One region of the Nonomuraea monospora genome, then DNA from elsewhere that is predicted to be linked to it. Evidence: riboswitches for the same ligand, from Rfam matches in the RefSeq annotation. Region 1 holds a riboswitch; each other region holds the start of a gene.
The links. A riboswitch is a leader RNA that binds a small molecule or an ion and turns the genes downstream of it on or off. The one in region 1 is predicted to bind S-adenosylmethionine.
Positions count from the first base shown of each region.

Region 2: linked by a shared signal. The riboswitch ahead of thrC (threonine synthase) and the one ahead of ABD331_RS39765 (ABC transporter substrate-binding protein) in region 1 are both predicted to bind S-adenosylmethionine.
Region 3: linked by a shared signal. The riboswitch ahead of ABD331_RS28790 (aminotransferase class V-fold PLP-dependent enzyme) and the one ahead of ABD331_RS39765 (ABC transporter substrate-binding protein) in region 1 are both predicted to bind S-adenosylmethionine.

Region 1 covers NZ_BAAAQX010000027.1:75,044-80,030, reverse strand. The annotation lists gene ABD331_RS39780 (ABC transporter permease) at 1-14, opposite strand, end outside; gene ABD331_RS39775 (ABC transporter permease) at 7-894, opposite strand; gene ABD331_RS39770 (ABC transporter ATP-binding protein) at 891-2,057, opposite strand; gene ABD331_RS39765 (ABC transporter substrate-binding protein) at 2,036-3,154, opposite strand; SAM riboswitch class IV at 3,211-3,331, opposite strand; gene ABD331_RS39760 (SpoIIE family protein phosphatase) at 3,562-4,987, shown strand, end outside.
Region 2 covers NZ_BAAAQX010000067.1:32,897-37,883, forward strand. The annotation lists gene ABD331_RS58585 (MFS transporter) at 1-423, opposite strand, end outside; gene ABD331_RS58590 (alpha,alpha-trehalose-phosphate synthase (UDP-forming)) at 466-1,890, opposite strand; gene ABD331_RS58595 (RNA polymerase sigma factor) at 1,922-2,476, shown strand; SAM riboswitch class I at 2,556-2,698, shown strand; gene thrC (threonine synthase) at 2,712-3,947, shown strand; gene ABD331_RS58605 (MoaD/ThiS family protein) at 3,972-4,247, shown strand; gene ABD331_RS58610 (cold-shock protein) at 4,491-4,691, shown strand.
Region 3 covers NZ_BAAAQX010000016.1:40,089-45,075, forward strand. The annotation lists gene ABD331_RS28780 (NADH-quinone oxidoreductase subunit D) at 1-941, opposite strand, end outside; gene ABD331_RS28785 (DoxX family protein) at 1,065-1,796, shown strand; gene ABD331_RS28790 (aminotransferase class V-fold PLP-dependent enzyme) at 1,833-3,134, opposite strand; SAM riboswitch class IV at 3,180-3,295, opposite strand; gene ABD331_RS28795 (TerC family protein) at 3,418-4,161, shown strand; gene ABD331_RS28800 (cytochrome P450) at 4,191-4,987, shown strand, end outside.

The DNA.
Region 1 (4,987 bases):
GCACGCTCACCCATGCAGCCGCCTCTCCCAGATCCGGAACACGCCCGCCAGCAGCCCCGTGGACACGACGGTCAGGGCGAGCAGCGCGAAGCTCAGCGCCGCGGCCACCGGGTAGTCGAACACCGTCGACACCTGCTCGTAGACGCGGATGCCGGTGAGCGGCTGGGTCACCCCGCCGACCAGCAGCGGCGTGATGTAGATGCCCATGGCCAGCGCGAACACGATCAGCGCGCCGGTCACCACGCCGGGCAGGCTCAGCGGAACGGTGACCCGCAGGAACGTCCTGACGGGGCCGGCGCCGAGCGTCTGTGAGGCGCGGTGCAGGTTGCGGTCCATGCCGCCGAGCGCCGTCGTGAGCGGGATGATCGCGAACGGCAGCAGCACGTGCGTGACCGCGACCACCACCGCCGGGTAGCTGGTGAGGAGCTGGGCCGGCTGGTCCCGCAGCCCGGCCGCGATCAGCGCCTTGTTGACCACGCCGTTGCCCGACAGCAGCACGACCCAGCCGTACGTGCGCACGACCACGCTGGTCAGCAGCGGCGAGATGACGATGACGAACAGCAGCGTCCGCAGCACTCCGGCGCGCCGCCGGGCTAGCGCGTACGCGGCCGGGTAGGCCAGCAGCACGCACAGCGCGGCGACCAGCAGCGCGGTGGCCGCGGTCTGGAGGAGGGAGCCGTAGAAGTACGGCTCGGTGAGGACGCGGCCGTACTGGGAAAGGGTCCAGCCGGGCAGCGCGGCGCCGAAACCGTCCACCGGGCTGAAGCTCAGGCGGAGCAGGCGGACGAGGGGCACCAGGAACAGGGCCGCCAGGAACACGGCCAGCGGCAGGACGTACACCCAGCCGCGCCTGACCCGCCGACGGGCGGACGCCCCGGTGACGGCGGACGTCATCGCGCCTCCGTCCGCTCGCCGGACCCCGTACGCTCGCCGGACTCCGGCCGCTCGCCGTGCTCAGGCTCGGCCGGCGCGGCGCCCGTCTCCAGGACGATCACGTCGGCCGGGTCCCAGGCCGCCACGACCGGCGTGCCAGCTCCCGGCGGGTCGGCCGAGCCCACGCCGGTGTCGGCGATCTGGACGCTCAGCGTACGACCGTCCGCCAGGCGCACCTCGACGTGCCAGGCGTCACCGGCGAAGGCCCGGTACCCCACGGTTCCCGCCAGGCCGGCCCCGCCGGCGGCGAGCCGGATCCGTTCGGGACGGATCGCGACCACCGCCCGCTCACCCTCGGGCAGGTCAGGCAGACCGCCGGCGAGCAGGCCGTCGCCGAGGCGGAGCCCGCCCGCGCCGTCCGCCGTGCCCTCCAGCACGTTGGCCGCGCCGATGAACTGCGCCACGAACCGCGTCGCCGGCCGCCGGTACACCTCGTCGGGCGTCCCGAGCTGCTCGATCCGCCCGCCGTTCATCACGGCGATCCGGTCGGACAGCGCCAGCGCCTCCTCCTGGTCGTGGGTGACGAACACCATCGTGGTCCCGATGCGCCGCTGGATGGCGCGCAGCTCGACCCGCATCTCCCGCCGAAGCTTGGCGTCCAGGTTGGACAGGGGTTCGTCGAGCAGCAGCACGGCGGGCCTAATGGCCAGGGCGCGGGCCAGCGCGACGCGCTGCTGCTGCCCGCCGGACAGTTGTCCGGGCCGCCGTTCCGCGTAGCCCTCCAGGCCGACGAGGCGCAGCGCCTCGGCGACCCGCTCCGCCCGCTCGGCCTTGCCCAGCCGCCGCACGCGCAGCCCGTACGCCACGTTCGCGGCGACCGTCAGGTGCGGGAACAGCGCGTAGTTCTGGAACACCATGCCCAGCCCGCGCCGGTACGGCGGCCGGCCGGTGACGTCGTCGCCGTCGATCACGATGCGTCCCGCCGAGGGCCGGACGAAGCCCGCGACGGAGTTGAGCAGCGTCGTCTTGCCGCAGCCGCTGGGCCCCAGGATGGACAGGAACTCGCCCTTGCGGATGGACAGCCGGTCGAGGTCGAGCACCCGGTGGCCGTCGTAGCCAGCGGCCAGGCCCTCGATCTCGACGTGCCCGCCCGCCTCGTGGCTCAGCCGAAGATCTGGTTCCATCGCTGCTGCCATTCGTTGAGCTTGGGGGTGGCGACCGCGTAGTCGACCCACGTGAACTTCTCGAAGACCTCGGCCCCGTGCTCCACCTTCTGCTCGAAGGGCTCGCTGTAGTCGATGGAGTCGTTGCCGGCCGCGTACCAGGTGCCCTCGGCGAACGGCTTCTGGTTCTGCGCGGCCGTCAGGTAGTCGAGGAACTTGGTGGCCAGCTCGCCGTTCTGGCTGCCGCTGGCGACGAAGTACGAGGTCAGCGCCCCCACCGGGCCCGACTTGGGGTACGTGAACCCGATCGGGGAGCCCGCCTCGGCCAGGGCGAAGGCGCGGCCGTCCCAGAAGGGCATGATCCAGGCGTCGCCGTTCTCGATGACGGTGGCGGCGTTGCCGGCGTTGGCGGGGAAGGCCGACACGCAGCCCTTGAGCGTCTCCAGCTTGGCGAACGCCTTGTCCACGGCGGCCGGGTCGGACAGCTTGCCGCCCTCGCTGGTGACCAGGGCGGAGAAGAACTCCAGGCCGGGGTTGTAGGTCAGCGGGGGCAGGGCGACGTGGCCGCAGTACTCCTTGTCGAAGAGATCCGACCAGTCCTGCGGGGCGGTCTTGATGTGGTCGGTGCGGTAGAGCAGGCCGGTGGAGCCGGTGGTCAGCGGCACCCCGTACTGCTTGCCGTCGTAGGCGGACTTGCCGCTGAGCACGGGGTCCAGCTCTTTCCAGTGCGTCAGCTTGGCCGTGTCGAGGGGCTGGAGCAGGCCGGCGGAGGCGGCGGGCAGCGAGGCGTCGGGGGTGAAGGCGATGACGTCGAACGGCGGGTTCTCGCCGCCGGCGGCGCGCAGCTTGGTCAGCCACTCGGCGTTGGCGCCGTAGACGAGGTTGACCTTGGCGCCGGTGTCGCGCTCGAACGGCTCCACGAACGACTTCTTGAACAGCTCGCCCCACGCGCCCGCGAACGCGGTCACCGTGATCTGCTGCTGCGCGGCCGATCCGCCGCCAGTGCTGGTGCCGGCGTCGGTGCCCGCCTGGCCGCCCGTGTCCACGCCGCCGCAGGCCGTGAGCGCCAGCATCAGGGCCGCGCCGGCTCCCGTCAGGCGAGTGAGTCCGCCCTTCATCATTTCCTTCCCATCGGAGACAGCCGGTCAAGGGCGCGGGGCAGGGCACAGCCGGCAGGCCGCGCTTGCCGCCGGAGCACCGTTGAGCTCGACGACCATGTCATCACCCGGGGCACCCCGCCGCGGTAGGGAGGGTTGCCGTCCAGCAAGCCGGGGCTTAGCACTGAACTCGTGACAAAAGCGACTATACCAGTAGGGTTTGTCTGAAGGGAAATTTGGGGCTGTTTGCGCCTCTAGTCCGAATATACGGGCGGGCTCTCCCTCCTCCTGACAGCGTGGCCCGCGACGGCAAAAAGGCCCCAAGCGGCTGGCAAAATCAGCCCCCACCCGGCTGGACGCCCCTCTTGACCTCGTGTGATGCTGGGGATGATCTCCGGTCGTGACGTGAACCGATGGAGAGGCAGGCCATGGCTGCAGCGGACGACTCCCTTGCCGGCCTCGCGCTCGTCCTGCGTCGGTGCGACCTGCGAGAGGCGCCGCCCGAGTTGCTCGGCGGCCTGCTGCTCTCCCCTGACAGCGACCGGGCGGTGGTGCTCACGGCCGAGGAGGCCCGGGAGGTCGAGGAGCGGCTGAAGGAGGCCCTCGCCAGGGGCGAGGCGCTCGCCGGTGGGCGATTGGCGCTGCACCGGCGGCAGTGCCCCGGCCAGGAGTGGGAGATCTCCGTGTCGGCTCTGGAGCGGGCCGGCGGACGGCCGGCGGCCGTGCTGATCGACCTGGCCGAGCGGAAGCCCGCGCGCCGGCGGCTGGACCTGCTCTACCGGGCGGCGGCGAACATCGGCGCCTCCCTGGACATCACGCGCACGGCGCAGGATCTCGTGGACGTGGTCGTCCCGGCGTTCGCCGACTACGCGACCGTGAACCTCTCCGACGCGGTGATGGCCGGCGACGAGCCGCAGCCGGCCGTCCGCGCGGACTACCGGCGGGTCGCGGTCAGCGAACCGTGGCCGGCCGGGCTGATGCAGGTGGGTCACCTGCTCCCGTTGCCGTCCGACCACCCGTCGAAACGCGTTCTCGAACGCGGTGAGCCGCTGCTCATGACGAGCCGCGACCAGATCCTCCAGGGGCTGGCCGGTCACACGCGGCTCATGGTGCCCGCGGACGCCCAATCGCTGCTGGTCGCGCCGCTGTCCGCGCGCGGCCTGCTGCTCGGCGCGGTCGAGGCGTGGCGCACCGGCCGGTCGGAGGCCTTCGACGCCGAGGACGTCCGGTTCCTCCAGGAGATCGTCTCCCGCGCGGCCCTGAGCGTGGACAACGCCCGCCGCTACACGCGCGAGCACACCGCGGCCGTGACCCTGCAGCGCAGCCTCCTCCCGCAGGCGCCGGTGGATCTCACCGCCGCGCAGACGGCCGGGATGTACCAGCCCGCCGGCGACCGCGCCGAGGTGGGCGGCGACTGGTTCGACGTCATCCCGCTGTCGTCGCTGCGCGTGGCGTTCGTCGTCGGCGACGTCACCGGGCACGGCCTCCAGGCCACCGCCACGATGGGCCGGATGCGCACCGCCATCCAGACCCTCGCCGACCTGGACCTGCCGCCGGACGAGCTGCTGACGCATCTGGACGATCTCGTGCTGCGGCTGGCCGAGGAGTCCGGCGGGTCCGGGGACGGCATCGGGGCGACCTGCCTGTACGTGACCTACGACCCGGTGACGCGCCGGTGCGTCATGGCCAGCGCGGGCCATCCGCCCCCGGCCCTGGTGCGGCCGGGCTCCGCCGCCGCCTTCGTGGACCTCTCCCCCGGCCCGCCGCTCGGGGTGGGGAACATGCCGTTCGAGCCGGTCGAGATCGTCCTGCCGGAGGGCAGCGTCCTCGCCCTCTACACCGACGGGCTGGTGG
Region 2 (4,987 bases), on a different contig from region 1:
CTCACTCAGCGCCGCGGCCCCGGCGGCCCCGTGGTGGTCGGAGAGCGCGGCCATGGCGGTGTAGAGCATGACCGACCCGAAGCCCCCGGCCACGCCGTACCCCAGCAGGGTCAGCGGCAGGGACCCGGCGGCGAAGACGGTGAGCATCCCGGCGTTCATCCCCGCCACGCCGATCCAGCTCGTCGCCCGCCGCCCGTACCTGCGGGTGAGCAGGGGGAGCAGGAGCCCGGCCGTGATCGTGCCGGCGGCCATGGCGGTGCCGTGCAGGCCCGCGACGGTGGCGGAGGTGCCCTGGTCGGCGCGCAGCAGCGGCAGGGCGGCGCTCAGGCCGTAGACGAAGGTGGCGAAGATGCTGAGTTGCAGGTAGATGAGCCAGGTGGGGCGGTCTCTGATCAGACGGACGGTCGATAGGGCCGTGGTCACCCGGCAGCCTCCCGGTGATCGGTATGACCTTGCCCTCCCATGTTAGGTGAGCGCTTCGAGCTGGGTCGCGAGCCACTTCTGCGGCGGCAGGGCGGTGGCGGCGGCGTGCAGCTTGTCGCGGCGGCTGCGGCGCTCGTCCTCCGGCATGACGAGCGCGTCGTGCAGGGCGGCGGCGGTGCCGCTGATGTCGTAGGGGTTGACGACGAGGGCGTGCGCGCCCAGCTCGGCGGCGGCGCCGGCTTCGCGGGAGAGCACGAGGGCGCAGCTCGGCGACAGGATCGGGCCCTCCTTGGCGACCAGGTTCATGCCGTCGCGGATGGGGTTGACGAGCAGCACGTCGGCCATCCGGTACGCGGCCAGCGAGCGCGGGTAGTCGTCGTTGACGTTGAGTATGAGCGGGTCCCAGTCCTCGGTGGCGTACTCGTCCTCGATCTGCCGGGCGCAGCGCTGAACGGAGGCGGTGTACTCGCGGTACTCGGGCAGGTCGTGGCGGCTGGGGTAGGCGAAGGCGAGGTGCACGACGCGGCCGTGCCATTCGGGGTGGGCGGCGAGGAACTCGCGGTAGGCGATCAGGCCGCGCACGATGTTCTTGGACAGCTCGGTGCGGTCGATGCGGACGATCAGCTTGCGGTCGCCGACCTGTTCGCGCAGCGCGGTCATGTGCGACTCGACGTCGGGCTCGCAGGCCCGCCGCCACAGGGCCTCGCCGTCGACGCCGAGGCTGTGCACGCCGATGCGGGTCGTCCTGCCCTCGTAGGTGACGCTGCGCCCCACCCGGTCGGCCTCCGCGCCCAGGAGCCGCTCGCAGCAGTCCATGAACGCCTGCGCCCACCTGTCGGTGAGGAACCCGGCGTGATCGGCCCCCAGGATGCCCTCCAGGACCTCTCCCGCCACCTCGTCGGGCAGCAGGGAGAAGTATTCGGGCGGCGCCCACGGGGTGTGGCTGAAGTGGGCGATGCGCAGGTCGGGCCGTTCGGCGCGGAGCATGGCGGGGGTCAGGGTGAGGTGGTAGTCCTGCACCATCACCCGGGCGCCGTGCCCGGCCTCCTCGGCCAGCGCGAGCGCGAACGCGCCGTTGTAGTCGCGGTAGGACTCCCACTCGCGTTCGAACCTGGTGCCGAAGTTCGGCGAGTTGGGGATGTCGTAGAGCAGATGGTTGACGAACCAGAGGGTGGAGTTGGCGACGGCGTTGTAGGCGCGGTGGAAGGTGGCGGGCGGGATGTCGAGCATGCGCAGCGGGCCCGTGTCGTAGCCCGCGTGGTCGATCCGGCCGCCCGTGGCCAGGCGGACCGCGATGCGGTCGCCGTCGGACAGCGCGGCGCAGACCCACAGCACCCCGTCGTCCTTGGCGACGCCCGACAGCCCGGAGACGAGGCCGCCGCCGCCGCGTCTCATCGTCAGCTCGCCGTCGTCGGAGACGGTGAACGAGACAGGGCCTCTGTTCGAGGCCAGCAGCACGCTGTTCATCTCGGCTCCCTTCGATCATAGGATCCCAGCTATGGCGCTTGATGAGCTAACCGAGGAACTCGCCCGCTCCGCTGCTGCGGGAGATCATCGCGCACTTGGCGAGCTTCTCGCGCGGATTGAGCCGGATGTGATGCGGCATTGCGCCCGGATCCTCCCCTATCACCAGGACGCGGAGGAGGCCTCGCAAGATACGTTGCTGGCGGTGGCGCGTAATATCGGCCGTTTCGAGGGGCGCGCCAGGTTCAGCACGTGGCTGCACATCGTGACGGCCAACTGCGCGCGCACCACGTACCGGTCGTTGAAGCGCAGGGCGGCGGAGCAGACCTCCGACGAGTTGCCGATGCAGAAGCCGGACGTGCGGCGGGTCAGTGTGATCGCGGGGTCGCGGCTCGACCTGCTCGACGCGATGGAGGCGCTGGAGGCCGACAAACCCGACCTGGCGCAGGCGCTGGTGTTGCGCGACATCGTCCAGCTCGACTACAACGAGGTGGCCGAGCAGCTCAACATCCCGCTGGGCACGGCCAAGTCGCGGATCCATCAGGCACGCAAATACGTGCAGGGTGTGCTCGGCGAGGACTATCGCTGAGACCGCTTGTCTCGCATATTGAGACGGCTGCTAATTTCGGCCACTTAAGCGGGTAGAGTCCTTTTCAACAACTGCATATTGCTCATCCAGAGGGGTGGAGGGACCGGCCCTGCGAAGCCCCGGCAACCCTCCCGGCTTTCGACTCGCGACCTGGCGAGGCCGACCGGGACAAGGGTGCCAATTCCGGTTCGCGGTCAAGGTGGCCGTGGGCGAAGATGAGGGAAGGCCTCGCTTCATGTCGCTTGACTTTGGTCCTGCCGTCGCTCTGTCCTGCCGCGAGTGCGGCGCCCGTTACCCGCTGGGCCCGAGCTTCGCGTGTCAGGAGTGTTTCGGGCCGCTGGAGGCGGCCTACGACTTCGGTGACGTTACGCGGGCGCAGATCGAATCTGGCCCTGCCAACATCTGGCGTTACCGCTCGCTGCTGCCCGTCCCCGCCGACGTGGCCAGTAAGCCGAATATGAACCCCGGCTGGACGAAATTGGTCAAGGCCGGAAACCTCGGCCGCGCCCTCGGCATCAAGTCCCTTCACGTGAAGGACGACTCGGGCAACCCCACCCACTCCTTCAAGGACCGGGTGGTGGCCATGGCCGTCGAGGCGGCGCGCAACTTCGGCTTCCACACGCTCTCCTGCTCCTCCACCGGCAACCTCGCCGGCGCCGTCACCGCCGCCGCCGCGCGGGCCGGGCTCGACGCGTGCGTGTTCATCCCGGCCAACCTGGAGCAGGCCAAGATCGCCATGGCCCGCGTGTTCGGCGGGCGGCTGATCGGCATCGACGGCACCTACGACGAGGTCAACCGGTTCTGCTCGGAGCTCATCGGCGACCCGATGGGCGACAAGTGGGGCTTCGTCAACGTGAACCTGCGGCCCTACTACGCCGAGGGCTCCAAGACGCTCGCGTACGAGATCGCCGAGCAGCTCGGCTGGCGGCTGCCCGAGCAGATCATCATCCCCATCGCCTCAGGCTCGCAGCTCACGAAGATCGACAAGGGCTTCAAGGAGCTCATCAAGCTGGGCCTGGTCGAGGACACCCCGTACAAGGTCTTCGGGGCCCAGGCCGCCGGCTGCTCGCCGGTGTCCACGGCCTACAAGGCCGGGCACGACGTCGTCCAGCCGGTCAAGCCCGACACCATCGCCAAGTCGCTGGCCATCGGCAACCCCGCCGACGGGCCGTACGTGCTGGACATCGCCAGGCGCACCGGAGGTGGCGTCGAGGACGTCACGGACGCCGAGATCGTGGCCGCGATGAAGCTGCTGGCCTCGACGGAGGGCATCTTCGCCGAGACCGCCGGCGGCGTCACCGTCGGCGTGCTGAAGAAGCTGGTGGAGAGCGGGCGGCTCGACCCCGAGGCGGAGACCGTGGTGCTCAACACCGGTGACGGCCTCAAGACGCTCGACGTGCTCTCCGGCGAGTCCGTGGAGCCCACGGCCGTGATCAAGCCCTCTCTCGACGCGTTCCGCGCGACTGTCTGACAACCAGGAAAGGCGATTAGAACCATGAGCGTTTCTGTGCGGATTCCCACCATTCTGCGCACGTACACCGGGGGGAACGCGGAGGTCAGTGGCGAAGGCGCGACTCTTCGTGACGTGCTCGCCAAGCTCGACTCCGACTACCCGGGGATCGGCGCGAGAATTCTGGATGAATCGGGCAAGATTCGTCGTTTCGTCAACGTTTACGTTGGGGAAGAGGACGTCCGTTTCGCCGAAGGGCTCGACACTCCAGCCCCTGAGGGCACTCAGATCTCCATCATCCCGGCGGTTGCCGGCGGCTGAGCCTCCCGCACCCTGCTCTTGAAGGCGCCCCTAGTGGGCGCCTTCTCCTTTTCCCGGCCAATTCAACGTTGAACGACCTGGGCTGCGAGGAAATAGGCAGTTTGCGGATTGACTCTGTTGCCAAACCCCTTGCCACAGGTATGGTCGAGGGCGATCGTCTGGCTGCTTTTCCGTTAAGTCATACGATTACAGGTCCCGCGGAGGAATGGGCGAGATCTGGGAGACCAGTAAGAGGAGTCGGAAGTGGCGCAGGGCACCGTCAAGTGGTTCAACGCGGACAAGGGCTACGGCTTCATCGCGGTAGACGGTGGAAAGGATGTATTCGTCCATTACTCAGCGATCATGATGGACGGGTACCGCTCTCTCGAACAGGGGCAGCGTGTCGAGTTCGAGATCACGCAGGGCCAGAAGGGGCCGCAGGCGGAGTCCGTCCGCGCGGTCTGAACGTCCAAGCTGGTATGCACCGGGCGGGATCGCGCGGCAACGCAGTCCGCGCGAGCCGTCACCTCTCTTTCGCCGACTCGCGTGCGGCGAGCCGCCAGGCGGCTCGCCGCACCGACTGACTGACCTGGGCGGGAATGCCGGGCGTGGTGGTGCTCGCTTGCACTCGGCAGGGTAGAGTGCTAAACAGTTCGTTGGCACTCTGTGCAGCAGAGTGCCAACATCCGGATCGAGACGACGGGGTCTGCCGCACGGAGATGTGGACCCATGCCGTCGCGGGCGTCGGCTCGGTCCACGAC
Region 3 (4,987 bases), on a different contig from region 1:
GTGTGGCCCTCGGGCACCTTGAGCACCTTGGGCAGCCGCTGGTTGATCGGCCCCGGGGGCAGCGAGCGCAGCCGGTCGACGCAGGCGTCGGCCAGGTCGAGGGAGACCTTGAGCTGTTCGAGCAGGACCTCGAAGCGGGCGTGGCAGTCGCCGCCGCCGCGGGTGACGACCTTGACGGGCAGCTCGGGGTAGGCCAGGTACGGGTCGTCGCGGCGCAGGTCGAAGTCGACGCCGGAGGCGCGGGAGATGGGGCCGCTGACGCCGTACTGCATGATCTGCTCGCGCGTCAGCACGCCCACGCCCTTGGTGCGGGCGACGAAGATCTCGTTGTGCAGGATGAGGTTCTCGATGTCGGGGACGCGGCGGCGGGTCTCGCCGACGGCGGCTTCGACGCGGTCGAGCCAGCCGTACGGCAGGTCCTCCTTGAGCCCGCCGACCCGGTTGAACATGTAGTGCATGCGCCCGCCGGAGATCTCCTCCATCACGGCCTGGATGCGCTCGCGCTCGTTGAAGGAGTAGAACAGCGGCGTCATCGCGCCCAGTTCGAGAGGGTAGGAGCCGAGGAACATGAGGTGGTTGAGCACCCGGTTGAGCTCGGCCAGCAGCGTACGCGCCCACACCGCCCGCACCGGCGGCTCCATGCCCAGCATGCGCTCGGTGGCGAGCACCACGCCGAGCTCGTTGGCGAAGCCGGACAGCCAGTCGTGCCGGTTGGCCAGCATGATGATCTGGCGGTAGTCGCGCACCTCGAACAGCTTCTCCGCGCCGCGGTGCATGTAGCCGATGATCGGCTCGGCGGTGGCGATGCGTTCGCCGTCGAGCGTCAGCCGCAGCCTCAGCACGCCGTGGGTGGACGGGTGCTGCGGGCCGATGTTGAGGATCATGTCCTCGGTGGCCAGCTCTTTCGCGCCCGCGCCGATTCCGACCACACGTTCCGTCATACGGGCCATGCTGCCACCGACCTCGGTGGTGATCCAGCGGGGGGCCGGGTCAAGAGATCGTATGGAAACGCATCGTGAAGCCGGACATGGGGAGGAATACCAGGAACGGGGGGAGAAAACACCATGAAGAGAGTTCTTTTTGATGTCGCGGCACTGATCGCGCGAGTGGCGACCGGCGTGATCTTCGTAGCGCACGGCTGGCAGAAGTGGCAGAGCGGGCTGGGCGCCACCACAGAGGGTTTCAGGGAGATGGGGATCCCGATGCCCGAGCTGGCCGCCGGGTTCGCGACCGTCGTCGAGACGGTCGGCGGCATCTTCCTGATCCTCGGCTTGCTGGTCCGGCCGGTGGCGCTGCTGTTGCTGATCAACATGCTCGGCGCCATCGCGTTCGTGCACGGCGGCAAGGGGGTGATGGTCGGCGAGGGCGGCTGGGAGCTGGCCGGGGCGCTCGGCGCGCTCAGCCTGCTGTTCCTGGCGCTGGGCGGCGGACGCATCGGCCTGGACGGCATTCTCGGCGCCATGTTCCGCAGGCGCTCCGACCGGCGCGCGGCCGAGGAGGAGCTGACCGCGCACCGGCCCGGCGGCACGACCGCCACGGGCGGCATGCCCGGCGGGACGACCACGACAGGCGGCATGCCCGGCGGGACGACCACGGCGGGCGGTCTGGCCGGAACGACGCCCGCCGGGGGCCCGACGACGCCCGCCCACGCGCCCGGCGAGTCGCCCGAGGTGCCCAGGCAGCCCACCGCGCCCAGCACCTCCGGCTCCGGCAGGCTCAACGACGAGGACATGCGGGACATCGACGCCCTCGTATCGGACGAGCCCCCGCAGCACCGCAGGCCGCCGAACGGGTAACGCGTCCGAGCTGTGCCAGGCGGCCAGGCCGCGGAGTCACGCGAGGCGGGAGACCAGGTCGCGTACGGCCTCGATCAGCCGGTCCACGTGCTCCTGCGTGCTGCCGATCCCGATCGAGGCCCGCACCGCCGAGGCGGTGTCGTCCTCGCACCCGCCGTCGGCGCTGCCGAGCAGGTGCCGCACGAACGGGTGCGCGCAGAACTTGCCGTCACGCACCCCGATGCCGTACTCGCCGGACAGCGCCTCGGCCACCTCGCGAGCGGTGTACCCGGCCACGGTGAACGACACGATGCCGACCCGCGGGTGATCGTCCCCCCACAGCGACAGCTCCCGTACGCCCGCGATCGCGGCCAGCCCCGACCGCAGCCGCGCGATCAGCCGCTCCTCCTCGGCGACCAGCTCCGTCCATCCGGTGGCGGTCAGCGCGTCGCAGGCGGCGGCCAGGGCGATGGCGCCCAGCACGTTCGGGGTGCCCGCCTCGTGCCGCGGCTCGGGGTCGTCGTGCCACTCGGTGCCCTCCTCGGCGACGCCGACGGAGCGCACCGCGCCCCCGCCCGCGAGGTACGGCTTGCCCTCAGCCAGCCAGTCGCGCCGCCCGATCAGCACGCCGGCGCCGAACGGCGCGTACAGCTTGTGCCCGGAGAAGGCCACGTAGTCGAGGTCGAGCGCGGTCAGGTTGAGCTTGCGGTGCGGGACGAGCTGCGCCGCGTCCACCAGGATGCGGGCGCCGTGCCGGTGCGCGATGTGGGCCAGGGCGGCGATCGGCCACAGCTCGCCGGTCACGTTGGAGGCGGCGGTGACGACGAGCAGCTTCGGCCCGTCGATCGCGGCCAGCGCCTCGTCGGCGGCGCGCACGGCCTCGCCGGGGAAGGCGGGCGGCGCCAGCCGGACGGCCTCGGGCCAGGGCAGCAGGGAGGCGTGGTGCTCGGTGTCGAAGACGACGGTGGTGGTGCCCGCGGGCAGGCAGCCGGCCAGCAGGTTCGTGGCGTCGGTGGTGTTGCGGGTGAAGATCACGGCGTCGTCGGGGCGGGCGCCGACGAACGCCCTGACCGTGTGGCGGGCCTGCTCGTACCTGGCGGTGGTGAGCTGCGAGGCGTAGCCGGCGCCGCGGTGGACGCTGGAGTAGGCCGGGAGCGCGGCGGCGACGGCGGCGCTGACCGGCTCCAGACAGGGGGCGCTGGCCGCGTAGTCCAGGTTGGCGTACCCGACGAGCCTGCCGCCCTTGACGGGCACCTCCAGGTCGGCGCCGAGCACGGCGGGGATCGGCCGGCTCGTCGAGACGGCGGGAGCGGTCTCGGCGGCGTCACGGGCGGAGTCGAAGATCGTCAGCGTGGACACGGCATGCCTCCTGAAGGGTCATCGGACCCCTGGGAGCAGCCACGGAGCCCGCGCTTGCCCGCCACACCTCGTGGCGGACCAGGTCTTCACCCGGGGCACCCCGCCGCGGACGCGAGGGTTGCCGGCCAGCTAGCCGGGGCTTGTCGCTGGCACTCATGACCTACGTGGTGAACTATAACCGACAGCCGGGCATGAAACGCAAGACCGCGAACTAATGCCACCCGTGACTCGTTGCTATCGGGAAACCCCCTGAAATGTCCCCCTGAGTCATGGAGGTGAGCAGATGTTGGATTGGGTGACCGACCCGAACATCTGGATCGGCTTCTTCACCCTTGTCGCCCTGGAGATCGTCCTCGGGATCGACAACATCATCTTCATCTCCATCCTGGCCGGCAAACTGCCCCCTGAGCAGCGGGACCGGGCGCGGGTGCTCGGCCTGGCCGCCGCCCTGATCAGCCGGCTGCTCCTGCTGCTCGGCCTGTCGTGGGTGGTCCAGCTCACCGAACCGCTGTTCACCGTCCTCGGCCACGAGATCTCGGGACGAGATCTGATCCTGCTGCTCGGCGGCCTGTTCCTGCTGGGCAAGAGCGTCACGGAGATCCACCACGCCATGGAGGGCCCCACCGGCAAGGACGGCAAGCAGGCGGCCGCGGCCTCCTTCAGCTCGGTGATCCTGCAGATCATGGTGCTGGACATCGTGTTCTCGCTGGACTCCGTGATCACCGCCGTCGGCATGGTGAACAACATCGGCGTGATGGTCGCGGCCGTCGTGGTGTCCGTGCTGGTGATGCTGTTCGCCTCCGGGCCGATCAGCAGGTTCGTGGAGAGCCACCCGAGCATCAAGATGCTGGCGCTGGCGTTCCTGGTGCTGATCGGCGTGGTGCTCGTGGCGGAGGGCCTGGAGCAGCACATCAACAAGGGCTTCATCTACTTCGCGATGGCGTTCTCCGTCATCGTGGAGCTGCTCAACATCCGGATGCGGAGCAGGCACACGAAGCAGGAGGAAGCCGCTCCTAAGATGGAATAGTGGGCTTTGATCCTTGGAATCCGGATTTTGTGGCTTATCCCTACCGGGTCTACGACGAGCTGAGACGCCAGGCGCCCGTCAGCTACTTCGAGCCGACGGGCCAGTGGCTCATCGCGCGGCACGCCGACGTGAACGCGCTGCTCAGAGACCGCCGGCTGGGCCGCTCCTACCTGCACGTGGCCACCCACGAGGAGTTCGGCAAGCCGCCGGAGCCGGAGTTCCAGGAGCCGTTCTGGCGCGTGATCAGAGCGGGCATGCTGGACGTGGAGCCGCCGGTGCACACCAGGCTGCGCCGGCTGGTCTCCAAGGCGTTCACCCCGCGCATGGTCGAGTCGCTGCGTCCCCGCGTCCGGGCCGTCGCCGGGAGCCTCGTGGACGCGTACGTGGAGAAAGGCGGCGGCGACCTGATCGCCGAGGTGGCCGAGCCGCTGCCCGTCACCGTCATCGCCGAGATGCTCGGCATCCCCGACCAGGACCGCCACCTGCTGCGCCCCTGGTCCGCCGACATCTGCGGCATGTACGAGCTCAACCCGTCGCCCGACGCCCAGCACACCGCGGTCCGCGCGGCCTCGGAGTTCTCCGGCTACCTCAAGGCCCTGGCCGCCAGGCGCCGCAGGAGTCCAGGCGACGACCTCGTCAGCGCCCTCGCCCAGATCGACGAGCTGACCGAGGACGAGCTGGTCGGCACCTGCGTCCTGCTGCTCAACGCCGGCCACGAGGCCACCGTGAACGTGACGGGCAACGGCTGGTGGTCCCTGTTCAGGAACCCCGGCGAGCTGGCCAGGCTGCGCGCCGACCGGTCCCTGCTGCCCACCGCCGTCGAGGA